One region of the Vibrio sp. 1F263 genome, then DNA from elsewhere that is predicted to be linked to it. Evidence: predicted binding sites of a transcription regulator. Region 1 holds the regulator's gene; each other region holds the start of a gene.
What was found. The regulator PurR, encoded in region 1, represses purine synthesis genes. The targets are predictions, from matches to a motif close to TNANGNAAACGTTTNCNTNA.
Positions count from the first base shown of each region.

Region 2: the regulator PurR is predicted to act here: its motif matches at 6,195-6,214, upstream of purL (phosphoribosylformylglycinamidine synthase).
Region 3: the regulator PurR is predicted to act here: its motif matches at 1,718-1,737, upstream of purM (phosphoribosylformylglycinamidine cyclo-ligase).
Region 4: the regulator PurR is predicted to act here: its motif matches at 5,097-5,116, upstream of pyrD (quinone-dependent dihydroorotate dehydrogenase).

Region 1 is NZ_JBGONI010000001.1:72,488-80,839, forward strand. It holds gene cmoM (tRNA uridine 5-oxyacetic acid(34) methyltransferase CmoM) at 57-842, opposite strand; gene elyC (envelope biogenesis factor ElyC) at 958-1,764, shown strand; gene torR (two-component system response regulator TorR) at 1,857-2,570, opposite strand; gene torD (molecular chaperone TorD) at 2,858-3,505, shown strand; gene purR (HTH-type transcriptional repressor PurR) at 3,824-4,828, shown strand; cyclic di-GMP riboswitch class I at 4,999-5,084, shown strand; gene ACED25_RS00345 (TfoX/Sxy family DNA transformation protein) at 5,212-5,802, shown strand; gene ACED25_RS00350 (TVP38/TMEM64 family protein) at 5,957-6,637, shown strand; gene ACED25_RS00355 (DUF2007 domain-containing protein) at 6,732-7,049, shown strand; gene ACED25_RS00360 (alpha/beta fold hydrolase) at 7,179-7,976, opposite strand; gene glgA (glycogen synthase GlgA) at 8,267-8,352, opposite strand, start outside.
Region 2 is NZ_JBGONI010000015.1:19,280-27,631, reverse strand. It holds gene ACED25_RS11625 (MarC family protein) at 18-659, shown strand; gene dapD (2,3,4,5-tetrahydropyridine-2,6-dicarboxylate N-succinyltransferase) at 924-1,955, shown strand; gene purL (phosphoribosylformylglycinamidine synthase) at 2,124-6,020, opposite strand; gene mltF (membrane-bound lytic murein transglycosylase MltF) at 6,350-7,918, shown strand; gene ACED25_RS11605 (hypothetical protein) at 8,211-8,345, shown strand.
Region 3 is NZ_JBGONI010000018.1:76,889-85,240, forward strand. It holds gene purN (phosphoribosylglycinamide formyltransferase) at 1-481, opposite strand, end outside; gene purM (phosphoribosylformylglycinamidine cyclo-ligase) at 614-1,654, opposite strand; gene upp (uracil phosphoribosyltransferase) at 1,824-2,450, shown strand; gene ACED25_RS13140 (uracil-xanthine permease family protein) at 2,611-3,849, opposite strand; gene ACED25_RS13145 (DUF2066 domain-containing protein) at 4,127-5,383, shown strand; gene ACED25_RS13150 (DUF2069 domain-containing protein) at 5,503-5,940, opposite strand; gene wrbA (NAD(P)H:quinone oxidoreductase) at 5,937-6,530, opposite strand; gene arsC (arsenate reductase (glutaredoxin)) at 6,537-6,887, opposite strand; gene ACED25_RS13165 (M48 family metallopeptidase) at 7,011-8,352, opposite strand, start outside.
Region 4 is NZ_JBGONI010000009.1:29,297-37,648, reverse strand. It holds gene ACED25_RS08465 (ABC transporter ATP-binding protein) at 1-253, opposite strand, end outside; gene ACED25_RS08460 (glutaredoxin family protein) at 231-491, opposite strand; gene rlmKL (bifunctional 23S rRNA (guanine(2069)-N(7))-methyltransferase RlmK/23S rRNA (guanine(2445)-N(2))-methyltransferase RlmL) at 517-2,637, opposite strand; gene ACED25_RS08450 (cell division protein ZapC) at 3,147-3,701, opposite strand; gene pyrD (quinone-dependent dihydroorotate dehydrogenase) at 3,959-4,969, opposite strand; gene ACED25_RS08440 (NAD-glutamate dehydrogenase) at 5,316-8,352, opposite strand, start outside.

The DNA.
Region 1 (8,352 bases):
GGCTTCTTACGATGGCATAGCGCATGTTGTGGCTTCTTTTACCACATTCACCGCTGTTATTGCGCAGGTTTTTGAGCCCAAACGTGAATATAACGGCCTAGCGACAGATATGGCTCTTGGCGACATAGCTGTTTCTCTAGTTCCAACACATCTTCAAATTGGTAATCGCCCATGTACTCCATATTACCTATGTAGTCACTGAAAGAGCGAATGCCTGATTTACCACAGATATCTAGACCAGCGTCTTCTATCCATTGATAAACCTCTTCAGGCTTCAAGCCTTTTTGTGGTTGCAGCTTAAACCTTTTTCGATGTGGCATCCCATTCAATACATGAGGAATGTTGCCACAAATCACATTTTTCAGGACTAAACCATGGTGGTTGTAAAACATTATCGAGGCAATACCACCGGGTTTTACTTGTTCCAACAATAAATCAAGTGCCTGTTTAAGGTCTGCTAACCATTCCATTACGGCATGAAACATCACAAAATCGACTTTCTCTTCGAGATGCTCTGCCACTTTTTGTACCGGAGAATGAATAAATCGATATTGCTCGAGCAAACCCGCTTCGCTGATACTTTCTTCTGCGAGCTTCAACATTTCAGAAGAGAGGTCGCACAAAGAAACGTTGTGGCCTAGTGTCGCAATTTTTTGTGACATCTGTGCAAGCCCACCACCGGCATCAAGCACATGCAACGGCGAAGCTGATTGCTCAAACTTGCTCAAAGCTTGTTCTAAATCTTCCCATACGATGCACTGACGGATCTCTCCTTTGTCAGAGCCGTATATATTTTTTGCAAATTTGTGGGCAATATCGTCGAAATTACGGTCTTCAGTCACGGCTACTTGAGTTATTATGTCCTATCGTGCCTGCTATTCTGTCACAGGAATTTCAGGAATAAAGAGGCGATGTCTCTTTTTACTACTAAGTGATGTTTTTTCGGACTATTCGGATATGTTTGAGCTGAAAAAAGTAGTGTCTTCGTTACTGATGCCACTGCCAGCAATGTTAATTCTCGCTTTTCTGGGTTTAGCCCTAGTGATGTTTACTGCAAAAAGGAAGACAGGTTGCCTAATTACCCTTTCAGCCCTCTGTGGTATTTTCCTAATCGCTTTCCAGCCTGTTTCTAGTCAACTTTTAATGCCAATGGAAAGGCAACACACCGCTTTTTTACCTATCGATGATACCGTCGATTACATTATGGTTCTTGGAAGTGGTCACGTTGTTGATGACCAAATCCCACCAACCTCAGAGCTTAGCCGCACCGGTCTGATGCGCTTAAGTGAAGGGATTCGTATCTTACGTCTTTACCCTGGAGCTAAACTCATTTTGTCTGGTTATGGTGCAGGCACTGAGGTGAGCAACGCAAAAATGATGGCTAAAGTAGCGCTAGCACTCGGCGTCGCGAAACCCGATATCATTCTGCTTGAAACTGCGAAAGATACGTGGGAAGAAGCTCGCCAAGCCGCTGCATTCGTTAAGAATAAGAAAATGGTGCTCGTGACATCAGCTAGCCATATGACTCGCGCCCTTAATGAATTCAATGCCGCGGGCATGAAACCATTACCAGCACCAACCAACTACCTTGCACAAGAAGGGATTGTTGAACCATGGAATAAGTATATGCCTAAGGCTATCTATCTCGAGCAGACTGAGCGCTATTGGCATGAGACGATGGGATTAGTTTGGCAAAGCTTGCGAGATTGGCTAGACACAAGTAATGACCCTGTCGAGAGCACTACTCCGACGGTAAACAATTAAAAAGTTCAGTAACAAAAAAAACCGAGGCATCATCGATGTCTCGGTTTTTTTACGTTCAAGTATCGTTACTGAAACCAGCTTTCCACGGAAAATTAGTCACCAGCAAACATGTAACCTTCACCGTGAACCGTCACAAAAATTTGTGGGTTCTTAGGGTCAAACTCCATTTTTGCACGCATACGACGGATTAACACGTCGATAGTGCGGTCATTCGGCGCGTCTACTCGATGGCTGATCATATTCAAAATACGTTCACGGCTTAATACTTGGTTAGGGTAAGAAGAGAGTGCAACCAATAGTTCATATTCAGCTTTGGTCAATTTCACCGGCTCGCTGTTCTTGCTTAGCGCACGGCGAGGTATATCAAACGTCCATTCACCAAAACGAACCACAGATTCGTCTTCTGTTTGTTCTACCGCAACCGCTGCCGTTTTACGAGCAGCCGAAATACGCCACAAGAGGTTTTTAACTCGAACCAACAACTCGCGAAGTTCGAAGGGTTTAGTAACGTAATCGTCTGCGCCCATTTCAAGGCCAACGATCTTGTCAATGCTATCCGTGCGTCCAGTAACTAAAATTATTCCAATGTCTGATTGACTGCGTAATTCGCGAGTTAGCATCAATCCATCTTCGCCTGGCAAGTTGATGTCTAACATAATGAGGTCAACGTTATTTTCTTCTAACATTTTTCTCATTTGAGCCCCGCTTTCAGCTTCGCTCACTGTGTAACCTTCATTCTGGAAATATCCAACCAGTTTACTTCGGGTTACCACATCATCTTCTACGACTAATACGTGATAGCTCATCTACACCACTTTTCTTATTTAATAGTTTCAGTGACCATTCTATTCATAACTCGTAACAATTCTAGTACTACAGAAGATAAAAGCCAGAAACATGATTTTTTTTTGATACAAGACAATCTTAAACCTTGCTATTTGTCGCCCATCGCAATTCAATATAGGCATTACTACTAACGAGTAACTTTGCGTTTCGCAAATAACCTTGTTATTCAGCCTTGGTGTGCCTATACATAAATCACTCGACGATGCTAGGTATACACACACCACAAGACTAAATCAGGATCTAAGAAATGAAAGATACGAAAGCATTCAACGAACAACGAGCAGAAATATACTGGTGGCTATCAAGCTTGTTCGCTAAAGAGCTCACTCAAGAAGAACTCGATCACTACCACTCTGTTGAAATTCGTTCTTTCCTAACTGGTTTAGGTGAAAATGAAACACTAAAGCCGGCGATTGATAGCTTAGTGGATGCGCTAAACCGTCTACAAACACGTGAAGATGCTCAATTAGAATTGTCTGCTGACTTCTGTGACTTATTCTTAAAGACTGATAAACATGGCGCACTTCCTTACGCTTCTATGTATATCGGCCAAACTGGCCTATTGAACGATAAGCCAGCAAAAGATATGGAAGAGATCATGGCTAAACACAACTTAGTGGTTAACCAAGACCTAAAAGAGCCAGCTGACCACATTGCTATCGAACTCGATTTCCTAGGTAATCTAATCATTCGTTCGAACGAAACTGAACTAGAAGAAGAACTAGAGAAATCCTTTGCTGTTCAACAGCAATTTATCGAACAGCAACTGCTTACTTGGGTACCAAAGTTCAACGTTAAATGTCATGACATTGACACATTCGGTTTCTACGCATCAGTCTCATCCCTGCTATTGGCATTCTGTAAATTAGACACTCAATACCTAGCTGGCGAATAAGCTTTTTTTGACGACTCGATAAATAAATTCAATAGAATTGTGACCATTCACCCGGATTTCTGGGTGAATTTTATTGCGAGTAATTTCTAGTCAGTCTAAAATTGTGACCGCAAACGATAAAATATGAAACATTCACGAAATGCTACACTTATTGAAGTTCAGAGCATTTCGGTGTTAAGACAAGCCGCTCAATAGCGGTTTTTTGTTTTTTAGCACTTTAGTACCCAAAGAGCCCTACAAATTTAAGCTCTTAGTTAGGTAGCTTAACGGCTACTTCATTCCGTACTTTGGGAAAGTAGCTTCTAATAGGATAAAAACATGGCCACTATAAAAGATGTCGCACGCTTAGCCGGCGTATCAACAACAACCGTTTCTCACGTAATCAACAAAACTCGCTTTGTTGCTGAAGCGACTCAAGAAAAAGTAAACAAAGCCGTAGACGAACTGAACTATGCGCCAAGTGCCGTTGCTCGTAGTTTGAAGTGCAATACAACCCGCACCATCGGTATGCTAGTGACTCAATCAACTAACCTATTTTTCTCTGAAGTTATCGATGGTGTTGAGAGCTACTGCTACCGTCAAGGTTACACTTTGATCTTGTGCAATACGGGCGGTATCTACGAAAAGCAACGTGACTACATTCGAATGCTTGCAGAGAAACGTGTAGATGGCATCTTAGTTATGTGTTCTGACCTGACTGAAGAACTAAGAGAGATGTTAGACCGTCACGCAGACATCCCTAAAGTTATCATGGACTGGGGCCCTGAAAGCTCTCAGGCTGATAAGATCATCGATAACTCTGAAGAAGGTGGCTACCTAGCAACCAAATACCTCATTGAGCGCGGTCACTCCAAGATTGCATGTTTAAGTGGCCACTTAGACAAAGCAGCGTGTGTTGAACGCATCTCAGGTTACAAGCGCGCACTCAATGAAGCGAAGATTACTGCCGATGAAAATATGATCATCGAAGGCAACTTTGAATGTGACACAGCTGTGATTGCTGCTGACCAAATCATTGAGATGAAAGATCGCCCTACCGCAGTATTCTGTTTTAACGACACGATGGCATTAGGACTGATGAGTCGATTACAAGAAAAAGGCATTCGTATTCCTGAAGATATCTCAGTGATCGGTTACGACAACATAGAATTGGCTGAATACTTCTCTCCACCGTTAACGACGGTTCACCAACCTAAGCGCCGTGTTGGTAAAAATGCATTCGAAATACTACTAGAGCGTATAAAAGACAAAGACCACGAGAAACGCGTCTTCGAAATGCACCCTGAAATTGTTGAGCGAAGTACAGTTAAAACGTTAAATTAATTGATGTAATGAGTTTAGTTTAATCAAGCGCACCTTTAGGTGCGTTTTTTTCCTCAACAAACAAAGTGCACTTGCATGCATAATTCAAAGGTCATTAATTGAAGCAACATCACATTTTGAAATAAGAAGTGTGAGCCTAATTCAACAAAAACTTTATTCTAATAACCCAGTCACGCACAGGGCAAACCACTTGAAAAAGTGGGACGCAAAGCTTCCGGCCTAAACCACTCGTTGGTATGGTAGCGGGGTTACCGATGGCAAAATGCAGTAACTACTAATACTTTAGTAATTTACAGCCTATTGACAATTTAATTGCAACATTTTGCTAATCTCTCGGACCTGCTTATTTGGTGGCGTAGTTCAAATACACCGAGATAAATAACATGGATAAACCGATACTAAAGGACTCAATGAAATTATTTGAGCCCCTAGGAAAAATTAAGTCACGCTCAATGTTTGGTGGATTCGGGCTTTTTGCTGATGACACTATGTTTGCCCTGGTTGTGAATGACCAGTTGCATATACGAGCTGACAAATGCACAACGCAACAATTCGAACAACAAGGATTTCAACCGTACGTCTACAAAAAACGTGGTTTTCCTGTCGTTACTAAATATTTCGCTTTACCTGAAGGCTTATGGCAAGACCAAGAGAAAATCTTGCAGCTTGCGACTACGTCTCTAGGTTTTGCTAAAGAAGAGAAAGCTGAACAATCTTCTGCTAAACCAACTCGACTCAAAGATCTGCCTAACCTTCGACTCGCCACCGAGCGGATGTTGAAAAAGGCAGGGATCGATTCTGTAGAACGTTTATATGAATCTGGCTCTGTAAACGCATTTAACGCCATCAAAGAATCGCACGCGTCTTCTGTCAGTATTGAACTGTTATGGGCCCTAGAAGGCGCGATCAATGGTACACATTGGTCTGTTATACCGCAGCAACGTCGTGAAGAGCTTATCAATCACGTCAATTAACATTGTCAGTGCAAACTATCTAGATAACTAAGCCGCATTTTTGCGGCTTTTTTTATATCTGGTGAAAGTTATTCTATGCTTTGCCTGTCTATCTATACTAATGGTTTACATTGAAAAACTAATGGTATGCATTGAAAATTTAGAGGAAGTATCAATGAGTAAAAAAATGATATTGGGTATTGTGTTGGTCATAACCATCGTCTTGTTAGGCGTCAATTTCGGCCAGTACTTAACGCTTGAAAATGCAAAAGCCCAGCAAGCTGTGTTGAATGACTACATCGAGAGCAATTTCATTGCCGCTGCCGCTATCTACTTTGTCGCGTATGTCATGATTACGGCTTTCTCAATTCCTGGCGCCGCCGTTGTTACACTGTTAGGCGCTGCGCTGTTTGGGTTTTGGAACAGTTTACTACTGGTGTCTTTCGCGAGCGCTATTGGTGCAACCCTCGCCTTCTTAAGTAGCCGTTACTTGTTACGTGACTGGATCCAAACCAAGTTTGGCGACAAGTTAGCTACCATAAATAAGGGCGTTGAAAAAGACGGTGCATTTTACTTATTCTCGCTACGTCTAATTCCTGTTTTCCCGTTTTTCCTTATCAATCTATTGATGGGTCTAACACCGATGTCGGTGAGTCGTTACTATATTACTAGCCAAATCGGTATGTTGCCGGGTACCGCCGTTTTCTTGAATGCCGGAACTCAACTCGCAGAAATTGATTCACTTTCGGGCATCGTGTCTCCCTCAGTACTGTTGTCATTTGCCTTACTGGGTGTATTCCCAATTATTGCTAAATGGTTAATGAACAAATTTCGCTCAGCACCTGTCGCTGAGTAACGTATATAGCTAAATAACTAAGTAACTAAGTAACTAAGTAGCTAAATAGCTAAATAGCTAAATAACGCATGCAGCCAAATAAGGTTCTATTTCAATGAAAATCTTCAGTGCATCGAATCCGACAGAAGCTCATATCATCTGTGGATTGTTAGAAAGTGAGAATATTGCGTGTGAAGTCCGTGGTGAGGGTTTGTTTGGTTTAAAAGGTGAAATCCCATTTACCGAAGATACAGACCCTTACGTATGGTTATATGAGCCAGAACTCGCTAGTAAAGCCCGCACGATCGTCAATGACTACCAAAAACAGCAAGATTCGATCATCTATGAAGAGTGGCGTTGTGGTGAGTGTCATGAAATCAATGAAGCACAATTCGGGTCTTGTTGGCAGTGCGGCGCTGCTTCGCCTGAATAGCAAAGTTTCAGTTATTACAGACACGATTCGGTCAAATACCTCCTCCAAATAAAAACGGGAAGCTAAATTAGCTTCCCGTTTTTATTTTAATTCTATTGGATCATCGAGCCTGATAACCAACCCAGAGAATCACTGAATTTGCTTTTGGATAAAAGCGATAGATTGTTGATTGAATTCTTCAGGATTTTCTACATTACATACATGCCCACAGTTGGCAATTTCTACCAACTCGCTCGACTCGTGCGCTTCGACCATTTCTTTAACGGGTTTGATGAACATGTAATCGCGCTCGCCCATCAAATACAAAGTCGGAATCGGCAACTCCCTGTCTTTAAAGTATTTCATCAATGGGTTCACATCAGCCGTGAGGATAAACCAGCGCTTGAACTCTTTTTGGCACAGCTTTTTCGCTTCGCGGATAAACAGGTGACGTGATTCTTTCTGACTTTTTTGCGGCATCACAACATAAGCAAAAAGGCTGTATAGCCACATATAAGGAATGATGTGCTTACTCAGGTTTCCTAATTTGATTAAGACTTGAGATCGAGTGTTGAGTTTAGTGACAGCACCACCAAGCACCATCGAACGTACTCTGCTTGCCGCCAGTTCGGCCACGTTACGAACGATAATTGTACCCAAAGACATACCAACAAAGTGTGCGGATCGGATTTTTAGATGATCTAACACTTTAAGAATATCGAGCGTTACTGATTTGAACGTATAACGGTTCGAAATCAGATCTTTAAGTATGTTGTCTGATTTACCGTGCCCTCTCAAGTCAATGAGAAGCAAGTTGAAATGCTGTTTATACGCTTTGATCTGCTTAAACCAAATGGAGGAACTGCCCCCTGCGCCATGCACAAACACAACCCACTCATCACTCGTAGGGTGAGTAAATGTTTTATGAAATAATAAACTCTCAGACATACCTATCGCTTAATTTATTTATTTATTTATGGAGCTAAGCCTCATCACAAGGCGATGACTAAGGGTATCACGCAATTAAGAATTTTAAGTGATAATAGTGTCAAACCCAACACTAGTCATGTGAATACCTGACCACCTTTTCTACCTGACTAAAATGAGTTTGCAAGCTTTGTCTTTGAAAACGTGATGTGATCTGACCAGAAAAAAAAAGGCACTCTTTCAGCAGAGCGCCTTCTTTTATTATGAACAGTTGTTATTCAACAACTGTATTTTAAAGCTAAGTCAACAAGTTAAAATGCAGAATGGTACATCGCAAGATATTCTTCTGCCGCATCTTCCCAACTAAAATCTTGTTGCATCGCGTAAAGTTGAACGC
Region 2 (8,352 bases), on a different contig from region 1:
CTTTTCAAAGGAATAATATGAAAGAGCTCATCATTCATACCATTACCGTGTTCATGGGCTTTTTTGCCATTATGAACCCTATCGCTAATACGCCAATCTTTCTTGGGTTAACCGGTGATAATGACAGGGAAACGGTTAAATCTATCGCATTCCGATCGGTACTTATCGCCTTCGTTATCGTCAGTACTTTTGCGATTTCTGGCAAACTGATCTTTGATCTCTTTGGTATCACGCTGTACGCACTGCGCATCACAGGCGGCATTCTGGTCTTTTTGATTGGCTTTCACATGCTGCAAGGTGACTCAACACATTCAAAAGCAAAAGAGAAAGTGAACTCAGACGCCCAGAAAGACGCAGCTCTAAGTATCGCCGTCTCACCACTTGCAATGCCAATTCTCGCTGGCCCCGGCACCATTGCCACTGCGATGAACTTTGCCAGTACCGAGGGGGTCTATGAAACCATCATAACCATCGTCGCTTTCGGCCTACTGTGTACCCTAACCTATGTCTTATTTGTATTCGGCGAGCGATTTGTTAAAGCTGTCGGACCAAGTGCATTGAACGTGATAACCCGAATGATGGGTTTAATACTCGCCGTTATCGGTATGCAGATGTTGATTGAAGGGATTGAGCAGGCTTATAAAGCGCTATTTATCTAAAGAGTGTTGTTCATTTAAAGAACGTTGGTTATCTAACTTTGATATCAAATTTTGTTGAATTGCATCATTTTCTCATTGCAGAAAACTATCTCCAGAAAGACAAGCAATATCATTTTACAGACTTTATCCCGATGCGCCCTTTCATAACGAGGGCGCTCTCTTTATGATGAACGCAATTAAATTAACTTTGCTAACGGCAGCGCTTGTTATTCGAGCCGCTGTTATGAAATAGCAAAATCAAGACTCAACACATGGAGATTCAACATGGCTTACTTTTCACTAGCCTTCGGTACGGCAACCAAAAACCGCGACAATAAAATCATTGAAGCGTTCTTCCCTAACCCACTTCTAAACCCAAGCGACGCTCTTGTTGCGGCTGTTGGTGAAGTTGCAGGTTACACTGAAGGCAACCAAGCTATCGAAATCTCTGCTGCACAAAGCGCAGAACTAGCGAAAGCATTCGCAGCAAACGACGATGCAGCAAACGCATCTTTCGCAGAAAAAGCAGCAGCATCTGAGCAACCTCTTGTTCTTGTTGTTCTTGCGACTGACGAGAAGCCAGCATCAGTTGCTGAAGGCTTCCTTAAGCTGCAACTGATCTCTAACCGCCTAGTTCAACCACACGGTACGGTATTAGACGGTATCTTCGGTCTACTGCACAACATCGCATGGACTAACGAAGGCCCTATCGATCTTCCTGAGCTGGCTGAGCGTCAAATCGAAGCTCGCCTAGCGGGTCGCGCTCTGTCTGTAGATTGCGTAGACAAGTTCCCTAAGATGGTGGATTACGTGGTACCAACAGGTATTCGTATTGCTGACACTTCTCGTGTTCGTCTTGGTGCACACGTAGGCGAAGGCACAACAGTAATGCACGAAGGTTTCATCAACTTCAATGCGGGTACTACCGGTGTGAGCATGGTTGAAGGTCGTATCTCTGCAGGTGTGGTTGTAGGTAACGGTTCTGATATCGGCGGCGGCGCTTCTATCATGGGTACTCTGTCTGGTGGCGGTACTATGGTTATCTCTATCGGCGAAAACTGCCTACTAGGCGCAAACGCTGGTCTTGGCTTCCCTATGGGCGACCGTTGTACGGTTGAGTCTGGTCTTTACGTGACTGCGGGTACTAAGGTTCGCATGTTAGATAAAGAAGGCAACGAAGTAGAAATCATTAAAGCTCGTGACCTTGCTGGCGTTTCTGACCTTCTGTTCCGTCGTAACTCGATTACTGGCCAAATTGAATGTCTAGCGAACAAGTCTGCTGTTGAACTGAACAGCGAGCTACACAGCAACAACTAATCGTTAGATTCTAGAGTTCTATATAAATAGAAAGTCTAAAGCCGCAGGGGGCAAATTCTGCGGCTTTTTTGATCCTAGCTCTATAAACATCAAACCTAACAAAAAAGCGCAGACCTTTAGGTCTGCGCTTTTATTAGCTTTTAAAACAATTAGGTTTAGTGAACCAGATTAACCCACATTCTTACGTGCGTTTTGGAACATACGCATCCAAGCGCCATTCTCGCCCCAGCCTTCTGGAGACCAAGAGTTAGCAACAGTACGGAATACACGCTCTGGGTGAGGCATCATGATAGTCACACGGCCATCCGTCGTTGTTAAACCAGTGATAGCATTTGGCGAACCATTCGGGTTGTTCGGGTATTGCTGCGTTTGGTTACCGTTGTTGTCAACGTAACGTAGGGCAACTGTACCTGAGTTTTCAATCGCGTTTAGGTGGTCGTTGTCACGCACTTCTACGCGACCTTCACCGTGAGAAACAGCGATTGGCATACGAGAGCCTTCCATGCCATTGAAGAATACAGAATCAGACTTCTGAACTTCAACTAGGCTGAAACGTGCTTCAAAACGCTCAGATTCGTTGCGAACGAAACGTGGCCAGTACTCAGCACCAGGGATTAGCTCGCGCAGGTTAGACAGCATCTGACAACCGTTACACACACCTAGAGAGAAGGTATCTTCACGCTTGAAGAAGTTTTCAAACTGGTCACGTGTAGAGTCGTTAAACAGAACCGACTTAGCCCAACCTTCACCAGCGCCTAGTACGTCACCGTAAGAGAAACCACCACAAGCCACAAGGCCGTTGTACTCTTCTAGTACCGCTTGACCCGTTAGGATGTCGCTCATGTGAATATCAGTTGCTTCGAAGCCTGCACGGTCAAATGCTGCTGCCATTTCAACGTGAGAGTTAACACCCTGCTCACGTAGAATCGCCATTTTAGGCTTAGCACCCGTGTTGATGTAAGGAGCAGCAATGTCTTCATTTACGTCGAAGCTTAGTTTCACGTTCAGACCTGGGTCTGAGTTGTCTTTCTTCGCTTCGTGCTCTTGGTCTGCACAGATTGGGTTATCACGTAGACCTTGCATCTTGTGCGTCGTTTCAGCCCAGATAGTACGTAGTTCAGTACGGTTACGTTGGATTACAACGTCTGCGCCTGACTTAATCACTACTTCGTCTGATGCTTCAACAGAACCAATCACGTGTGAACACGCTTCTAGGCCGTTTGCAGCAAGTGTAGAAAGTACTGCGTCTAGGTCATCGTTACGAACTTGGATTACCGCACCTAGCTCTTCGTTAAATAGTGCAGCTAGTGTGTCTTCACCTAAAGCTTCAATGTTTGCATTAACACCACAGTGACCTGCGAACGCCATTTCAGCAAGTGTTACGAATAGACCGCCATCGCCTTTATCGTGGTAAGCGACAACTTGGTCGTTCGCTACAAGCGTTTGAACGCCTTCGTAGAAGCCTTTTAGCTGCGCTGCGTTGTCTACGTCTGCTGGTTTATCACCAAGCTGCTTGTAAACTTGCGCTAGTGCCGTTGCACCCATGCGGTTTTGGCCGTTACCTAGGTCAATAAGAACTAGGCTTGTATTACCCTTGTCAGTACGAAGCTGAGGCGTAATCGTCTTACGAACGTCTTCAACACGTGCAAACGCAGTGATAACAAGAGATAGCGGAGATGTGACTTCTTTCTGTTCGCCGTTCTCTTCCCACTTAGTCTTCATCGACATTGAGTCTTTACCCACAGGGATAGTAAGACCCAGTGCCGGACATAGCTCTTCACCCACGGCTTTAACCGCTTCGTAAAGACCTGCATCTTCACCAGGGTGACCCGCTGGAGACATCCAGTTAGCCGACAGTTTAATGTGTTTAATATCGCCGATATTAGTCGCTGCGATGTTAGTGATTGCTTCACCAACCGCTAGACGAGCCGATGCGCCGAAGTCTAGCAGTGCCACTGGCGTACGCTCACCAAGAGACATAGCCTCACCGTGGTAAGAGTCGTAGCTTGCCGCTGTTACTGCGCAGTTTGCTACTGGAACCTGCCATGGACCAACCATTTGGTCACGAGCTACAAGGCCTGTTACCGAGCGGTCACCGATGGTGATAAGGAATGTTTTCTCTGCCACTGTTGGTAGGCGAAGAATACGGTCAACCGCTTCGTTTAGTTCGATACCAGAACGATCAATCGCGGGGTTGTTCGCTTTTAGCGTTTTCGCGTCACGGTGCATCTTAGGCGTTTTACCTAATAGGATGTCCATAGGCATATCGATTGGCGTGTTGTCGAAGTGTGAATCTTCTAATTTAAGATCACGCTCTTCCGTTGCTTTACCAACCACGGCGTAAGGTGCACGTTCACGCTTACAAATCGCATCGAATGTTGCCATGTCTTTATCAGCAACCGCCATTACATAACGCTCTTGAGATTCGTTACACCAGATCTCAAGTGGGCTCATGCCCGGCTCATCGTTTGGCACGTCACGTAGGTTAAAGATACCGCCACGCTCGCCGTCGTCTACTAGCTCAGGAAGTGCATTCGAGATACCGCCCGCGCCCACATCGTGGATAAATGCGATTGGGTTCGCATCACCAAGCTGCCAACAACGGTCGATAACTTCCTGACAACGACGCTCCATCTCTGGGTTTTCACGTTGTACAGAAGCAAAATCTAAGTCTTCAGAAGAAGAACCAGAATCCATTGAAGATGCAGCACCGCCACCAAGGCCGATATTCATTGCTGGACCGCCAAGAACGATTAGGCTTGCACCTACTGGGATCTCTTTCTTCTGAACATGATCATCACGAATGTTACCTAGACCACCAGCCAGCATGATTGGCTTGTGGTAACCACGTACTTCTTCACCTGCGTGAGAGTTTACTTTCTCTTCGTAAGTACGGAAGTAACCTAATAGGTTTGGACGACCAAATTCGTTGTTGAATGCTGCGCCACCAAGAGGGCCTTCAAGCATGATATCCAAAGCAGTAACGATACGGCTCGGCTTACCAAAGTCAGTTTCCCAAGGTTGAACGAAGTTCGGAATTTTCAAGTTAGATACAGAGAAAGCAACCAGACCCGCTTTTGGCTTACCGCCAATACCAGTTGCGCCTTCATCGCGGATTTCACCGCCTGAACCTGTTGATGCACCCGGCCATGGAGAGATTGCTGTAGGGTGGTTGTGCGTTTCAACTTTCATCAAGATGTGTGTTTTTTCTTGGTGGTAGTTGTACTGGCGAGTTTCTGGATCTGGGAAGAAACGACCCACTTCAGAACCTGTCATTACCGCTGCGTTATCTTTATAAGCAGACAGAACGTGCTCTGGTGTCGTTTCAAAGGTGTTCTTAATCATCTTGAACAATGATTTTTCTTGCTTAACGCCATCGATAGTCCAATCAGCGTTAAAGATCTTGTGACGACAGTGCTCTGAGTTCGCTTGTGCAAACATCATTAGTTCGATGTCGGTCGGGTTACGACCTAACTTCTCGGTGAAGCTTTCAAGAAGGTAATCGATCTCATCTTCTGCAAGTGCAAGACCTAGGGTGACGTTTGCTTTTTCAAGCGCTTTACGTCCGCCAGTTAATAGGTCAACTTCCGCATAAGGAGCAGGCTCAGCCACGGTAAATAGTGCCGCTGCCGATTCGAAGTCAGTGAAAACCACTTCCATCATACGGTCGTGCAGGATTGCTTTTAGCTCAACAAGTTGAAGCTCAGAAAGTTCAGCAGAGGTTTCAATGTAGAAAGCAGTACCGCGCTCTAGACGTGACACTTTAGCCAGTCCACAGTTGTGTGCGATATCTGTTGATTTTGAAGACCAAGGCGAGATAGTGCCCGGGCGTGGCGTTGCAAGCAGCAGTAAACCTTCAGGTTCATGCTCTTCAATCGTTGGACCGTAAGTCAGTAGCTTTTCTAGCTTCTCAACTTCAGACTCATCTAGGTCTGCCGTTAGATCAGCAAAGTGGGCAAACTCAGCGTAAATACCTGTTACAGGTAAGCTTAATTCACGACAAAGCTCTAAAAGCTTGTTAACACGAAACTCAGATAGAGCTGGGGAGCCACGCAAAATTCTCATGTGCTTAGGTCTCTTATGCAGTTGATTAAGGTAGTATTGGAATAAATTCAGTGGGTTATAGGAACAACCTAACTGTTTTCTTCGAAGCTATTCCCGAAGGTTGCCAAACCTATGCCGATTCCACCTCTTCAATGCGAGCGCATTATAAAGCATTTCTTTTTGTGACGTAACACCAAAAGCAACCGTTTGCGTGATTTTTTTTATCTTTATGCGTAAATGGTACTTTTGCTGCATTTATCAGCACTTTTACAACTGTTTAAATAAACCTGCTTTGCCAGCCTTGCGGGGTTTGGTATAAAGGGGCTTCCACTTTTCGAGATTTCATTTTGATGCCTAAATTTACGCTCATCTTTTCGTCTAAGTTCCTTCTGCTTGCCATTGCCCTAGTTGGGTTGGCTGGATGCCAGATTGAGTCAGAACCTAAAAGTGTCCTTGAGCAGATACGAGAGCGAGGCGTTCTTCGCGTCGGCACCCTAAATAACCAACTCTCTTATTACATTGGTCCCGATGGCCCTGCTGGTTTGGATTACGAGTTAGCTCGTGAATTTGCGCAGGAGCTTGGTGTACAGCTTGAGATTAAACCCGCTTACCGTTTATCCGGCCTCTTTCCAGCCTTAAAGAAAGGCGAGATCGATCTTATCGCGACAGGGTTAACGCAAAACAATAACCTGACACGCGCTTATCGCGCTGCGCCCGCCTATTACTATGTAAGCCAGCAAGTGGTGTATAAAAAAGGACAGTGGCGCCCAAGAAACCTTCAACAACTGATCAAGTTCGAGAATAAGCGTCAAGCTGATTTCGTAAAAGCACAAACTGAATCAGAAGAAACGGCATCTACCGAAACATTGACGCCATCTTTGGTGGTAGTGAAGGACTCACATTTTGAGCCAACGCTAAAACAGATCCAGAACAAGCACGATGACTTTATCTACGATGCAATAGGTAATGCTGACATCAATGACCTGCTAAAAGAAGTGTCGACTGGTGAACGCTTGTTTACTGTTGCGGACTCTATTGAGCTGTCACTCGCACAACGTTTATACCCAGACGTAGCCTTAGCTTTTGAACTGACAGAAGATCAACCTATCTCTTGGTATTTACAGAAATCTGAAGATGAAAGCCTTTATGCATTACTGATTGAGTTCTTTGGTAACCTAAAACAGTCTGGTGAACTGGCTTCACTAGAAGAAAAATACATCGGCCATATCGGCACTTTTGATTACGTTGATACTCGTGCATTTATCCGTGCATTGGATAGCAAGCTGCCAAAATGGTCGCCACTATTTCAGAAATATTCTCAAGAATTTGACTGGCGCTTGATTGCCGCTTTAGCATACCAAGAGTCACACTGGAATCCTGTTGCACGCTCTCCAACCGGTGTTCGAGGCATGATGATGCTGACACTGCCTACTGCGAAGAGCGTTGGTGTAACCAATCGTCTCGACCCGAAACAGTCGGTACAAGGCGGTGTTGAATATTTACGTCGTATCGTGAATCGAGTGCCCGACTCAATCACTCAGCATGAAAAGATCTGGTTTGCGCTTGCCTCATATAACGTAGGTTACGGGCACATGATGGATGCTCGTCGCTTAACCAAAGCACAAGGCGGTGATCCTGATGCTTGGGGTGATGTGAAAGACAGGCTTCCTCTGCTAAGACAGAAGAAGTACTACAGCAAAACTCGTTACGGGTATGCGCGTGGTGATGAAGCAAGGAATTACGTTGAGAACATTCGCCGTTATTATCAGAGCATTATTGGCCATGTAAATAAGCGTAATAAAGAGGAAGAAGCGAGCCTTGAAGGTTTGGTCGTTATCCCACCTCTAGAGGTATCAGATGCTGAATCAACAATCAGTGAAACTGAATCCGCAGTGAACGACGCTGAGTCTTCCAAATAAAATAAAAAGAGCAATGCCATTTAGCATTGCTCTTTTTTATTGCATCACGATAAATGACCAAAACAAACAAAACGCCTGCGATATCCAGTGTGTCATATTGCAGTAACAATCGAACTTTATAACGTCACACCATAAGCGACATAATGCTCTGTTGCATTCAACTCTTAGCCATCACGATAGTGGTTCAGAAAGCTAGCGCTAAGTTCGTGGCGGAGCTTATAAACAAATAACCACTATAATTAAAACTGAAGTCATACTTACAAAGCCAGACGACAAATAGGAAATCGTTGAAATGATGAAGAACAAACTGAAATCGAAACGCCTTGATAAGACCGTTGCTGCCAACCGTCGTAAGCGTATGCTTTCAAATAATAAGAAGAAGATCATTTGGCGCAACCGTGCTTTCATGCAGATGATTGCTGAGTAAAAGTAAT
Region 3 (8,352 bases), on a different contig from region 1:
CAGGGCCACCATCAAGTTCTTCGGTAACAAAGTGGACGCTTGTACCGTGCTCTTTGTCTTGTGCATCAATGGCACGCTGGTGGGTGTGTAGGCCTGGGTATTTAGGTAACAGGGAAGGGTGGATGTTGACCATTTTACCGGCATAGTGACGAACAAATTCTGAACTCAAGATACGCATGTATCCCGCAAGTACGATTAAATCGGGTTGGTAAGCATCGATCTGAATCATCAATTCATGATCGAACTCTTCACGTGAACCATAGTTTTTTGGGTTCACAGAATGTGCGTCAACACCTGCTGATTTTGCTCTCTCTAGACCAAAAGCCTCTGCTTTGTTTGAGAAGACAGCTTTAACTGAAGCATCAATCATATTGCTATCGCAGGCGTCCAAAATTGCTTGCAAGTTACTTCCGCTTCCTGAAACTAACACAACGATGTTTTTACTAGAGATACTGGTTTTATTTGAGAGATTGTTTTTCATAGAGTGGGTCATACGATTGATTAACAGGGGTGCTTACAATTTACCTACATAAACTAAGGTTTTCTGCGGGCTAAATAGCAAAATGAGGACCATTAGGTCCTCATCTATTAACTAAATAAGCGAATGTATCACTTATTTGATTTCAACTTGCTCTTCGCCAGCTTCAGCGTTTGCGATCTCACCGATAACCCAAGCGTTTTCGCCTTCGGCTTTCAGCAGTTCAACAGCAGCGTCTGCTTGATCTTTAGGTAGAGCAACAACTAGGCCTACACCACAGTTGAAAGTGCGGTACATTTCAAATGTCTCCACGTTACCTTTCTCTTGTAACCAGTTGAAGATAGCAGGCCATTCCCAGCTCTTGCCATCAATCACTGCTTTAGTACCTTCAGGAAGTACGCGTGGGATGTTTTCCCAGAAACCACCACCTGTGATGTGCGAGATAGCATGAATGTCATGCTCTGCAATCATCTTAAGTGCCGATTTGATGTAAATCTTAGTCGGTTCTAGTAGGTGTTCACCGATAGTGCGACCTTCTAGCTCTTCACTCTTATCAGCACCAGAAACTTCTAGAACTTTACGAATCAAAGAGTAACCATTTGAGTGTGGACCACTTGAGCCAACAGCGATAAGTGCGTCGCCTGCAGCTACTTTAGTACCGTCGATGATGTCAGCTTTTTCTACAACACCAACACAGAAGCCGGCTACATCGTAGTCGTCGCCTTCGTACATACCTGGCATTTCAGCCGTTTCACCGCCGATGAGTGCACAACCTGCTTGAACACAGCCTTCAGCAATACCAGAAACAACATCTGCTGCTGTATCTACATCTAGCTTACCTGTTGCGTAGTAGTCTAGGAAGAATAGCGGCTCACCACCTTGAACGATTAAGTCGTTCACACACATTGCCACTAGGTCGATACCAATGGTGTCGTGTTTTTTCAGATCCAAAGCAAGGCGAAGTTTAGTACCAACACCATCAGTACCTGAAACAAGTACCGGCTCTTTGTATTTCGTTGGAAGTTCACATAGGGCGCCAAAGCCACCAATACCGCCCATTACTTCAGGGCGACGAGTGCGTTTAACAGCACCTTTAATACGGTCTACTAGTGCATTACCTGCGTCGATATCAACACCAGCGTCTTTGTAGCTTAGAGAAGAAGTATTACCACTCACGGGATAGTCCTCGAACTTAAGTTGGATGTGAAAACGGCGCTATTCTAACAGGGCTTGATTACGAAGAGCAAACGTTTGCGCGGTTTTTTTTATTAGAATAAAGATTCTGAAATAACCCCACAGTTCGTGTATAATCTACAGGTTTGTTTAAATATTGCCGGAGTTGGAAATGAAAGTTGTTGAAGTGAAACACCCGCTAGTAAAACATAAAATTGGCCTGATGCGTGAAGGTGACATTAGTACTAAGCGTTTTCGTGAGCTAGCGACAGAAGTGGGTAGCCTTCTAACATACGAAGCGACATCAGACTTTGAAACTGAACGTGTAACTATTGATGGTTGGAACGGCCCAGTAGAAGTTGACCAAATTAAAGGTAAAAAGGTAACAGTAGTGCCAATCCTACGTGCAGGTCTAGGCATGATGGATGGTGTTTTAGAGCATATGCCAAGTGCTCGAATCAGTGTCGTGGGTATCTACCGTGACGAAGAAACATTAGAGCCTGTACCATACTTCAACAAGCTAGCATCTAACATTGATGAGCGTATTGCTCTAGTGGTTGATCCAATGTTAGCAACTGGCGGTTCTATGATTGCAACTCTTGACCTTCTAAAAGAGCAAGGCTGTAAAGTATTTAAAGTACTGGTACTTGTTGCTGCCCCTGAAGGTATCGCTGCACTAGAAAAAGCGCACCCAGATGTTGAGCTTTACACTGCTGCAATCGATGAGAAGCTAAACGACAAGGGCTACATTGTTCCTGGTCTTGGTGATGCTGGTGATAAGATCTTCGGTACTAAGTAATTCGGTTTCAGCTTAAGTTACGCTAAACCGTTTCTTAACTCGCTGAATTAGCCGTATTAATAAAAAGGGAGAGCATTCGATGCTCTCCCTTTTTTGATCTTGCTAGCTTGTGATGCTCTTAATTGAGGATCACAAGCCTCAACAGTTTGTTGACTTGCAGTTAGTCGATTTGGGCTTTGTCTACTACGGTGTTATCGCCTAACTCTTCTGGAAGCACTAGGTTAAGCAGAATTGCCACGATACCGCATAAGCTTACGCCTTGCAGGCTAAAGTCGCCGATGCCAAATGCCATGCCGCCAATGCCGAAGACCAAAGTAATGCCGACAATCACAAGGTTGCGTGATTTGTGTAGGTCAACTTTGTTCTGAATTAGAGTATTCAAGCCTACGGTTGCGATAGAACCAAACAGAAGAATCATGATGCCGCCCATAACAGGAACTGGAATCGTTTGAAGTAGTGCGCCTAGCTTACCTACTAATGCTAGAACAATCGCTGTTACTGCTGCCCAAGTCATGATCACTGGATTGAATGCTTTGGTCAGCATTACAGCCCCCGTTACTTCACTGTAGGTTGTATTTGGTGGAGCACCCAACATAGAAGCAGCAATCGTTGCCACGCCGTCACCAGTTATTGTGCGGTGTAAACCTGGCTTCTTAAGGTAGTCTTTACCGGTTACATTCGAAATAGCAAGCATGTCGCCTACGTGTTCAACAGCAGGTGCAATTGCTACAAATACCATAAAGAAGATAGCGTTGATGTTGAACTCTGGCGCTGTGAAGTTAGGTAGAGCTAACCAAGCAGCCTGAGCGACAGGGGTAAAATCAACGACACCATATACTAAGCTCGTAATATAACCCGCAACAATACCGCCGAAGATCGGCAGCAGTTTAAGAAAGCCTTTCGAGAAAACACTGATGACAATCGTTACTAACAATGAAATAGATGAAATCCATAATGCTGCGTCTGCATCTATAAGCTGAACCGCACCATCGCCTGTTTTACCTAGCGCCATGTTTACCGCAACAGGCGCAAGACCTAAGCCGATCACCATGATTACAGGGCCAACTACGACTGGTGGAAGCAGTTTGTGGATAAAGGCTACACCACGTACCTTAATTAAGGCACCCATTAATACATACACAACACCTGCTGCCATAAGGCCGCCCATGGTTGCACCTACACCCCAAGTTTGAATGCCAAACATGATAGGTGCGATGAATGCAAAAGAAGACGCAAGGAAAATAGGTACTGAACGGCGTGTAATAAGTTGGAATAAAAGGGTACCGATACCTGCCCCAAAGAGCGCTACGTTGGGATCAAGGCCTGTCAGCAGGGGCACCAGTACAAGTGCACCAAAAGCGACAAATAGCATTTGCGCACCTTGCAGAGCATTTTTCATGTTATGTCCTTAAAAATGGTCGTTATATGAAAAGCGAAAAATAAAATTCGCGGGATTCTATCACTTGGCAATCGGTTGCTATGTCAGATAGATCAAATTTATTTATATTAGTTATGTTTATCTCTATCAAAATAAGAAAAATTCAGTTTACAAGTGAACGATTTATCATGGTCAGGTGATATTTTGTGGTTATTAAACACAGTGGGTGCTAACGACCTTGCCCCTCAATCCATAGTTGCTTATCATCAAGGCACAAGCTTTGAATATTAGGATCAATATGCGCTACATAGCATTGTTGTTGATGGGACTATTAGCCTCTCCGAGTTATGCCTTAACTCAAGTAGATATCTTTAGGGCTGAAGTTGCGATTAACGCTGAAGACAAACAACCAGAACAAGTGGCAAGAAATACTGGCATGGAGCAGGTATTGATACGTGCGACTGGCCAAACTGATGTCGCGTCGAATGAGACGATTCAAAAGGCGATGCGTAAGAGTGCGCAGTACATGTCTCAAATGAGTTTTGGCGAAAGCAATGACCAATCAACATTGCGTATGCGTTTTAACGGTGCTCAAATTCGTTCACTACTGACTCAAGCGCAATTACCGTATTGGCCTGATACTCGCTCAAATATTCTTGTTTGGCTGGTAGAAGAGAGTAACTACGACAAGAACATTGTCTGGGAACACTCCAACTCACTGTTAGCTGTAGGCTTACAAGCCAATGCAAAAGAGCGCGGTTTGCCTTTGATGTTTCCTGTTGGTGATTTTGATGATGTTACGGGAGTGGCCACCTCGGATTTGTGGGGCAGCTTTGTCACACCGATTGGCAACGCGAGTCAACGTTACCCTGTTGATGCTGTTTTGGTGATTAAGGCACAGTCTTCTGGATTACGCTGGACTTTGTATGATCAAAAACCAAACCAGCTGACGAGCGCACCAACATCACCGGTAAGTGGTTCGGTATCGGGTAACAGTGCGACGACTTCTAAGAAATTGGTTGATCAAATCAGTAACTACTACGCAGGCAAAAGTGCTGTTGTTGTAGCAAGTGAATCATCAGAGTCGATTTTAACTCAGTTTATCAGTTTGAATAATGCTCAAGACTTCTTCCAATTGGAGAATGCACTGAAGCGTCTAAACTCGGTGGCAAGCTTAGATATTCTACAAATTCAAAACAATGAAGTGACGTTCCGAATTCATTTGTTATCGACCCAACAAGAGTTTGAACAAGAAGTTGAAAGCATTCGCCAAGTCGCGAAGGTTGAAGAGTCTTATATCGAACCTGAAGTGAGCCCAGAATTTGAAGCGCAAGATAACATTATGTCTGTAGGCGATGACTCTGTTGTTGTTACTGATGCGATGGGCAATGAAACTACGCCAAGCGTTCAAGTGATTAAAGGCAGTGAGTTATCTACAGATGCTGAGCTAACAAATGCTGAGGTGACGCTAGGTGAATCTGATGAGGAAGCGCTACCAGTCACAGCGCCAGTAAACGCTAAGCCAAGCTTGGTATACGAATGGGTTCGCTCGTAATCGTCTACCGACATGACAGACAGATCGATATGAAATCATGAAAAAAGCCCTGCAAGAGAAATCTCGCAGGGCTTTTTGTTTATCTGTTGTCATGTCAGATCTAGAGCATCGAACCAATATTATTGTTCGAACTTAGCTTTCTCTTTCTTTTCTACTTCGGAAAGGCGCTTCAACTTGATGCCTAACTCTTTGGCTCTAAAACGGGTAAATAATATATTGCCTGCGAAGCCTAGAGTCGTCAAAAGCAGTTCTACAGCGGCTAACAAGCGCTCTCCACCGTCTACATACATAATAGTTAACGCGTGTAGGAAGTAGAGCATTAAGACGAAATTCGCCCAAGCATGCGTATAAGGCTTGCCCGATAATATTCCCGGTAATGGTAGTAACAGCGGTATAGCCCAAGCAATCGCCAGTGTTACATTACTGAGGTGAGGGTGCGGTGAAAGTGTCATCTGCCAAGCAACCACCCAGAATAAAAGCGACAAATTGCCCGTTAAAGCAAGGTAGCGAAATAGCTTGGTTTTGGGAGACATCGGTCTCTCTGACATATACATCATTGAGGCATTCCCTTCTGGTTAATAGCGATGCGCGCTACGCGTTTGCCTAGGTTTTTCGCCAACTCAATTTCTTCTTTGCTTAATGAAGCGCTCTCTCCAGTGCTGCTTGCACCGTAAGGTGTGCCACCGGTTTGAGTGGTGTGCAGTGCAGGTTCTGAATAGGGGATGCCCACGACTAACATGCCATGATGAAGTAGAGGCAGCATCATGCTTTGCTGTGTCGTCTCTTGACCACCGTGTAGTGATGAAGAGGAAGTAAATACACAAGCTGGTTTATCGATGAGATCGCCATTAATCCATAACGATGTTGTGCTATCCCAAAAGTGCTTCATTGGCCCAGCCATATTGCCAAACCATACTGGGCTGCCGAGTGCTAAACCGTCGCAAGAACGGAGATCTTGTAAGGTCGCAATAGGATCTGTTGGCTGATAGCGCGAATCCGGCTGCTCTTCTACCGTATACACGTTGTTCACCGTTCTTAGCATGGCTTCGCAGTTCGGGATGGATTCCACCCCACGAGCGATTTGCCTTGCTAGCGCTTGGGTGTTGCCGTGTCGACTATAGTAGAGAACAAGAATGTTGATGCTCATATTGGATTACAGAATCTCTAGTACTTGTTCTGGTGGACGACCAATTTTTGCTTTGTTGTTCGCGACAACCACTGGACGTTCAAACAGTTTTGGATTCGTTGCCATTGCAGCGAAAAGATCTTCATCAGCCACTGATGCGTCACCAAGGTTCGCTTCTTTATAATCCGCTTCTTTGGTACGCATCATGTCGCGAACACTCTCAAAACCAAGCTGAGTGAAAAGCACTTTCAGCTGTTCAATAGTCAAAGGCGTATCTAGGTATTTGATCACCTCTGGCTGTACGCCGTTTGCTTCAAGCAGTTCGAGAGTTTGACGGCTCTTTGAGCAGCGTGGGTTATGATAAATCACGACAGACATGGTTCTTCCTCGTTATTATTTTTGATTTAATAGTTCAGTCGAAGCCAACTGAGTGGCTTCTTATTGTGTAACGTTGAGCTTTCTTTGTATTTTGGCAACGAGCTTTGCTGCCAGTCAATATACTTATTGCAACGATAAGAAGCGTTCGCGCTGTATCATTAGTTGATCAATTCGAGCGTCATAACGTGCTTGTTTTAGGCTGCCTAGCTCTGCGATTTGGCTCGCCTGCGTGTAGTACTGAATCGCTTTGTTCCAGTTGGCTTGCAGTGCCAAGATCTCTGCCCTAGCAGACAGTTCTTCATCGCTGTTACCAAGGTTTGTATTTGCCTTTGAAAGCAGGTACCACCCATTGGTGTCGTTCGGGTTATCGTGCGTGTAACGTTGCAACACGCGAACGGCTTCCTGTAGGTCTTCATTTTCGATCAGTGCATTGGCGTAGTTTATGGTTAGAACTGAGTTGTTTGGTTGACGCTCAAGTGCTGACTTAAGTTCTTTAATCGCAATCTCAGGCTTTTTCTGTTCAATGTGCAGATCTGAAATAGCATCCAGATAGAACAAGTTGGTTGGGTCGCTATTCATCAGCTTGGTCAGAATCGGTTCTGCTTTATCTAGTTTTTTTGAATCTAGGTAAACCAGTGCTTGTCCATACTCTAATGATGGAACCAAGGCTTTGGGGGCTTTCTTCAGCTTTCGCTCAAACCAATCAAGAGCTGCATCATTATTGATACCAGCATAGCGCGCAACAATACGGGCTCTTGCTAAATGATAATCCAGTGACGGAGCCAGTTTTAGTGGTGTATAGCTGCGAGCACGGGCGCGTGAATCTGTGATTCGGTCTTCAGGCAACGGGTGAGTTAATAGCATTGGTGGCGGTGTGCTTGCATAGCGGTATTCATCAGCTAAGCGGCCAAAGAAACGTGGCATAGCGTTTACATCGAACCCTGCTTTTGCAAGCGTGTTGATGCCAAAGCGGTCGGCTTCTTTTTCATTACTTCGGGTGTAGTTTATTTGGCTTTGCATGTTACCAGCAGTTGTTGCAGTGATAGCTGCGATACCGGCTTCTGGTGCTGCAATCGCTAATAATACAGAAGCGGCCAATGCTGCGATGGTTGCAGGAGAGCGGCGAGCTTGATCTTCCATACTACGTGCTAAGTGACGCTGGGTAACATGCGCGATTTCGTGCGCCAATACGGAAGCGAGTTCACTTTCAGACTGTGCATGCAAGAACAAACCTGAGTGCAAAGCAACATAACCACCAAAAAAAGCAAAAGCGTTGATGTTTCGGTCACGGATCATAAAGAACTGAAAAGGTGTCTTTACATCATTTGCGTTCGCGACAAGGCGATGGCCAAGCGTGTCAATGTATTGGTTTAGAACCGGGTCGTTTACAATAGGCTGGCTGCTTCTGATGATGCGCATGTAGGCATCACCATAGATAAGTTCTTGGTCGATAGTGAGTGTGCCG
Region 4 (8,352 bases), on a different contig from region 1:
CATAAACGGTGCCTTCTTCGTTACGCGGTGGATCTTGCTCAAGGCGAGATACAACCACATCTTGTGTGATTTGCATCTTACCGTCGTCCATGATGATGTTCCCTGACAGGATTTTCATCAACGTAGACTTACCTGCGCCATTGCGCCCTACTAAACACACACGTTCGTTTTCTTGCAGTGCAAAGTCCGCACGATCTAATAACGGGTGATCGCCAAACGCTAATTGCCCGTTATGAATTGTAAGTAATGCCATTCTTTTTTAACCAATCATTAAGTTCTAACAAGCCAAATGGCCAGTTAAGCTCTGAGCTTTGAGAAAAGTCAGAGCTTTCAAATTTGAGCACCGGAATAGTGACCCCGTAACGGGAAAAGAGCTCATCATCAAATGCAATGTCGACAACGTTGACGTGATGGCTAATGTTTAACTGTTCCGTGAGTTTGAATGCCATCTCACATAGATGGCACCCTTCTGTACTGTAGAGAGTCAGCACGCTATATCCTTATACAATCTCTTAATTACTTATGTGTAATCAACCAGCAGTTATGAATGTGCTTGTTACGAGAGAAGTCCAATGGAAGCGTTTTAGCTGAGATGTTCTGAGCTTTGAGACCTAACTCTTCTAGGCCTTCTACATCCATTTTGAAGTGACGCTTGTTGTTAGAGAACACAATTGTGCCTTCTTCACGAAGAAGACGCTTTAGGTTTTCCATCAATTGAATGTGATCACGCTGAACATCAAAAGATTGATCCATACGCTTAGAGTTTGAGAACGTTGGAGGATCAATGAAGATCAGGTCATAAGAACCCTGCTCTTTAACCAACCACTGTAAGCAGTCGGCTTGAACAAACTGATGTTGACGACCAACACGGCCATTAAGCTCCATGTTCTGCTTTGCCCACTCAAGGTAGGTATTAGACATGTCAACGGTTGTTGTAGAGCGTGCGCCACCCACAGCAGCATGAACAGATGCACTGCCTGTGTAAGCAAATAAGTTAAGGAAATCTTTACCTGCAGCCATTTCGCCGATACGACGACGAGTGATCTTATGATCTAAGAACAAGCCCGTATCTAAGTAGTCATGAAGATTAACAATCAGCTTAACGCCGTATTCGTTCACTTCTAGGTTAGAGGAGTCTTGAGCCATTTTTTGATATTGAGATCGGCCTTTCTGCTTCTGGCGAACCTTAAGAACCACGTTGTTTGCTTCAACGCCAGTGACTTGAATAGAAGCACGGATGATATCGGTTAAGCGACGTTTTGCTTTCTCTTCCGGTACATCTTTAGGTGCTGCGTATTCTTGAATCACTAGGTGACCTGGGTATACGTCAATCGCTACATTGTATTCTGGTAAGTCCGCATCGTAGATACGGTAACAATCTAATTGCTCTTTCTTAGCCCACTTGCCAATTTTACCGATGTTCTTTTTAAGACGGTTTGCGAAGTCTGGAGCAATAAGTTGCTCTTGTTCACCCGTTGGACGCTCTGACATCGGACGGTCTGAAATTGAGTAGTTCTTTTGGTGACACGGTAACGCACCATTGTTCAATTTGAACTGTTTGTCTGCACGCATACGTAAGCAGCTAAGCAGTTCGTCAGAACTAGAGAAGATAGACGCGTTACAACCGCCAAATTCCGCTTTAAGTTGTGCACCGAATGCCGTGTAAAGTGCAATCAAACCCGGCTCTGTGCCAAGACGCTCACCATAAGGTGGGTTTGAAACAATCACACCATCAGTAAACTCTGTAGGACGCTTAAGCTTTGCAGCATCGCCTACTTCGAATTCAATCAGCTCTTCAACACCAGCACGACGAGCATTGTCACGCGCTGTTTTGATCATGCGCTCGTCATTGTCGTAGCCATAGAACTTACATTCTACTTTCTTAACGCCACGACGACCTTGAACGTTCGCTTCAGCTTTCACTTCAGCCCACAGTTCTGGTTCAAAATCTTCTAGTGATTCAAAACACCACTTCTGGCGTTTAACACCTGGAGCCATGTTCGCAGCCATCATTGCCGCTTCAATCACTAACGTACCTGAACCACACATTGGGTCTAGGAAAGGCTTAGTCGCATCCCAGCCACTACGAAGAAGAATCGCTGCAGCAAGGGTTTCACGCAATGGTGCGCGGCCTGATTCTGGACGATAACCACGTTGGTGAAGACCGCTACCTACCATATCAACACCAAGAATCGCTTTATCACGATGTAGACGAACGTGAATACGAATATCTGGATTTTCTTTGCTGATAGACGGACGAGGTAAAGACTTTTTCTCAAAGCTATCAACAACGGCATCTTTTACTTTCATCGCACCGTATTGGCTATTACGGATTTCGTTGTTTGTACCGTTAAAGTCAACAACAAAACGCTTAGAGCTATGGAATTGATTTACCCAGTTAACCGCAGTGGTTGATAGGTACAAATCCATGTCGTCCATACAAGTGAATTCAGAAAGGACACGTACAAATCTAGAAGCCAAACGACTCCATAAACAACAACGATAAATTTGCTCATTGGTCGCTTTGAATTTAACACCTGCTTGAACAGGTTTTGCATTTGTAATCCCTAGTTGGGTTAGTTCTTCAACTAATAAATTCTCAAGGCCGTTTGAGGTAACCGCTAGATATTGATTCATAGTGTTCTTTTATTGATAAAAATTAGCTCGATTATACCTGAATTTGTTATTAGAGCATCACACTAAACTTGTCTTTTCATTGAATCTTTCGACTAACTGGCTAGCAAACACACAGTCATGAAGCGATCGCTTACCCACATCCCCTTAGAACATAAGACTTATCAAATCAGCACAATTTATGACCAAACATCGGCCAATGCGGCGGTGTGAATTTATATTCGCCTTAAAATTGGTATATACCAGAGTCAATTTAAGACTGAAAGTTAGCTACAAAAGCACAAAAACAGGGAATAAAGGGAGGTAATTTACACTTCTGCCGATGAAAATAGGCAGAAATTAAGATGAAAAAACAGTCACAAGTTCACTAATTAAATAGTTAAGCGGTGATGTATTTATCTGGATGAGGTTTTTTAGGCACAAAAAAATCGGCTATTGAGCCGATTCTAAGGAAGGTTTGATAGGTTTATGCGTTGCAATGTGTGTTAGAAATGATGAACTAAACTGGGGAATTAACCGACCATTGCAATATGTGTATGGTGAAAATGAAGAATAGAGTTCGCGTCTACCATCCTATCGTGCATCACTTTAATCGAGTCTCCAAAGCTTAACCCTTTTGAAGGTGTGAGCAGAAACTCTTCTAAGTCGACAAATGCACATAGGCTCGCACACTCTCCCACTTCTAATACAATGAAGTAACCTAGGCTATGCTCGTTATTCATTTGTACGATATCCCCTTCTTGAGGAGATTCGTGGCCAGCGCCTTGTGAATCGAAGAACCAGCTTTTAGGCTGTACAGGCTTGTGGAAGCGCTTTGCTGCCACACAATATAGTGCGAGTTCAGCTTGGCGAGGCTCAGACAGTTCTAAGCCAGAAATTTGTTCTTTGAAGGTTTGGTATGAAGATGCGTCATCAACGGTGAATTCATTATCTCTAAACGCGCAGTCCACCAGCTTATTGCGGACCAGATTCGTTTTGAAAATCATATCCTCTCCGAGGTTTAGCATTAATGAACATTGCTGCTCATCGTAATACCAACTCCATGTATCGCTAGGTTTAAGCATCATTTCGTCTCACACTGTTGAACCATTCCATTAGGTAAAACGCAAAATTACCTTCAATTACAGTAATTCTACTGAGCAATAGGCAAAAAAAAAGAGGAAATGAATTCCTCTTTCTTATCGCTTCTGTCTACAACTCAGTGAGTTACAGTGTCTCTTTTAGTAAGACGATGCCAAATTATAGCTTTCCTAAAATAACCAAATCTTTTTGATAACTCTGTTTATAAAAGCTCTGGGTTTATAAAAGATCTGGTTTTCGGGGACTATAAATTTTTAACGATGTCGCCTACAAGACCTGGGCCTTTGTAGATGAAACCAGAGTAAACTTGTACAAGCTTCGCGCCTGCCATCATTTTCTCTTTCGCAGCGACGTAAGAGTCAACGCCACCTACCCCGATGATCGGTAATTGGTCACCCAACTCTTCGTGAAGTTTACGAACCACTTCAGTACTGCGAGATTGAACTGGACGTCCACTTAGGCCACCCGCTTCATCGCAATGTTTCATGCCTTCAACGATTGAACGATCCAATGTTGTGTTTGTTGCGATCACACCATCGATCTTATTTTTGATCAATGATTCACAAATTTGGCTAATTTCGTCATCACTTAGATCCGGAGCAATCTTAAGAGCAAGAGGCACATATTTACCATGCTTCTCTTCTAGTTCAGATTGTTTCGTTTTAAGTTCAGACAATAGATCGTCTAGAGCTTCGCCGTATTGTAGAGAACGAAGTCCTGGAGTATTTGGTGAAGAGATGTTCACAGCAATGTAACCAGCGTATTGATATACCTTCTCCATACAGATCAAGTAATCTTCAGCGCCCTTTTCAATTGGTGTGTCTTTGTTCTTACCGATGTTGATACCTAAGATGCCGTCGTAGTTCGACTTCTTAACGTTCTCAATAAGGTTGTCGACGCCTAAGTTATTGAACCCCATGCGGTTGATGATACCTTCAGCTTCAACAAGACGGAATAGACGTGGTTTGTCATTACCGGCTTGTGGACGAGGAGTTACCGTTCCTACTTCAACGAAACCAAAACCCATTGCGCCAAATGCATCAATACATTCGCCGTTTTTATCTAGGCCAGCCGCTAGGCCAACTGGGTTTTTAAAAGTAAGACCCATGCATTCTACAGGTCGATTAGGTAATTGTTGGCGATACAAAAGATCAATAGGAGTGCCTGTGAAGCGTTTGAAATTTTGAATTGCAAGATCATGTGCCTTTTCGGCATCAAGTTGGAAAAAGCCAGTTCTGGCTAGACGGTAGAGCATTGTGCCTCCGATAGAAAAAAGCCCCGTGTAAACGGGGCGATATTATTTACTTATTTACTCAACTATTCAATCTATTACTGTCTGTAAGGGTAAGATAATCGAGTTTGTTAGCGAATGAGGTTCTTTATTAAGCAAACGTTATCGTTTCTGCAGTCAGTTTACTCATTTCTAGTCTCTACCATATTACAGCCACCCACTCTTTTAACAACAAGCAAGGTGTCCACGAAGTGGGTCCGTCAAAAGAAGTGGGTCCGTCAAAAATCGTTAGACCTATTGATGCCACTTTATAGAAACGAAAAAGGCAAACCTTATGGCCTGCCCTTATGTCTTTCGTTTTATCTAATCACTAATCTGTCGACATGCAGTTTAGATTCAATAACATCAATTCACGCAGTGCTACTGAGAACTTGGCAAACTCATGAACCGAACCTACTTTGAATTCATTGAGGATACTTTCCCAACGATGTAGAGAAACAGAGTTACTTTCCATCCAATCATCAAGCGCTTTAATCACATCGATGTCTGAAGCACAACCGCAGTTAAGCACTTGGCCAGTTAGCTGACGTTGCTGCCAATCCAGATCTTCTCTGAATGCTGCACGTGCCAGGGCTTGCCAATTGTTGTCTACTGCTTGACCATTGATTTGCTTCAAGAACCAGTGCAGAGACAAGCGGTCACCAAGATTGAAGTAAAGCTTAGACGCTTGTTGTACTGTTTTACCCGTCTCACGAGCTACTGTGGATATATCCAGTGCTGAGTACAAGCTAGACAAACGCGCAACTGAATTAGCCAACTCAGCGTTTACGCCTTGGTCAATCCATAACTGTGCCATTGCGTTATGCTCTTCTACTTCAGAAGCCACTAGGTTTTCATCCAGTTTCTCTGTGATAGTAAGAACATCGCCTTGGTAAAGTTCAATCAATGCTTTCACTGACTGTTTTCCGGTACGGTTTCTTAGCAACCAACGAGCCAAACGACGAAGTGTGCGACGAACATGGTAGATCAATTCATATTGAGCTTCAGAACTTGAAACATTGTCCAGTTCACGGATGCTCTTCAGAACTTTGCCAAGACCGTAGATTTCACGTGTTGCCGCGTAAGCATTGGCAATATCAACAATATTTGCGCCCGTCTCTTCTTGCAGACGAGTAACGAAGTTACAACCCATCTCGTTAACCATTTGGTTAGCCAGTGCCGTCGCAATGATTTCAGAACGTAGTGGATGATTGTCCATGTGCTGAGAGTAGTTACGACGTAACGCCGTTGGGAAGTACTGCATAAGCTGTTGAGCATGGAATTCATCATTAGCGATATCATCACTAACAAGATCTTCTTTAAGCACCATTTTACCGTAAGCGACAAGTACAGAAAGCTCAGGTCTTGTTAGGCCTTGGCCCTGCTTTTCACGCTCAAGCAGTGTTTCGTCATCTGGGATGTATTCCAAACCACGATCCAAGTACCCTGCTTTTTCCATTGTATGAATAAAGCGGATTTGCTCTTTTACTAAGCCAACACCTTGATGCTCCGTAACCGAAATAGACTCAGCTTGGCAATATGCGTCGTCTAGTACGATTTCGCCCACTTCATCTTCCATAGATTCAAGCACTTGGTTACGTTGCTTAACGGTTAGATCACCATTAGACACCAAACCATTCAAGAAGATCTTAATGTTTACTTCATTATCCGAACAGTCAACACCACCAACGTTATCAACGAAGTCAGTATTAACGCGGCCACCCGTCAGCGCGTATTCAATACGACCCAGTTGAGTCATACCCAAGTTACCGCCTTCACCAACAACCTTAGCTTTCAGGTCACGGCCATCGATACGAAGCACGTCATTTGCACGGTCACCAACATCTGTATGAGTCTCGTTTGAAGACTTAACGTAAGTACCGATACCGCCATTCCAAAGAAGATCAACCTGCATAGACAAGATCGCTTTGATCAAGTCATTTGGTGCCATTGATGCTTTCTTAGTACCCAGCATTTTCTGAATTTCAGGCGTCAAAGAGATAGACTTCGCTCGACGTGAGAAGATGCCACCACCTTGAGAAATCAGGTCTTTGTTGTAATCTTCCCAGCTTGAGCGAGGAAGATTAAACAAGCGCTCACGCTCTACCCAGCTTGATGCTGATTCTGGATTCGGATCGATGAAGATATGCATGTGGTTAAACGCAGCTTGCATACGAATATGCTTAGACAACAGCATACCGTTACCAAACACATCGCCCGCCATATCACCGACACCGATAGCGGTGAAGTCCGTTGTTTGGCAGTTGATGCCCATTTCACGGAAGTGACGTTTAACAGATTCCCAGCCACCTTTCGCCGTGATACCCATGGCTTTATGGTCATAACCGTTAGAGCCACCAGAGGCAAATGCATCACCTAACCAGAAATTGTATTCAGCAGATACTGAGTTTGCTAGATCTGAGAACGTTGCGGTACCTTTATCGGCGGCAACAACCAAATACGGATCATCTTCATCGTGACGAACAACGCTCTTAGGTGGAATAACCTCACCTTCAATGATGTTGTCTGATACGTCTAGTAGTGCACGGATGAAGCGCTTGTAACAACGTTGACCTTCAGCGAAGATCTCGTCTCGGCCAGACATAGTGTGTTGACGCTTACAAACGAAACCACCTTTTGCACCAACCGGTACAATTACTGTGTTCTTAACTTGCTGTGCTTTAACTAGGCCTAGAATCTCAGTACGGAAATCCTCTTGACGGTCTGACCAACGTAAACCACCACGAGCGACTTTACCGCCACGTAGATGCACACCTTCAATGTCTGGTGCGTAAACGAAAATCTCAAACGCAGGAACCGGTGCTGGGATATCTGGGATCTCGCTTGGTCTCATTTTCAGAGCCAACCAAGGTTTAGACTGTTTGTTGTCGTCTAACTGGTAGTAGTTAGTACGAAGCGTTGCTGTGATCATTTCCATGTAACGACGAATGATACGATCATCATCCAAGCTTTCTACATGATCCAACTGTTCAGTGATCTTCTTAATAAGATCTTGTTGGCCTTTCGCGCTACCCTTTAATTTAGGATCAAAACGCTTGCCGAATAAGCTCACTAACCCTTTCGCTAGATCTGGGTAATGAGACAATGTGTCTTCAATGTATTGTTGGCTAAATGGGAAACCCACTTGGCGCATGTAACGCGCATACGCACGTAAGATTGAGATTTCACGGCCAGAAAGAGCAGCACCCAATACCAAGCGGTTAAAACCATCGCTGTCTAATTCTCCTTCCCAAATCGCAGCAAAGGCTTGTTGGAATAGATCGCGCGCTTCACGAAGATCAATCGTCTTGTCACTCTTATGCAGCATCGAGAAATCAAGGATCCAATAAGTCACCCCATTGGTCTTG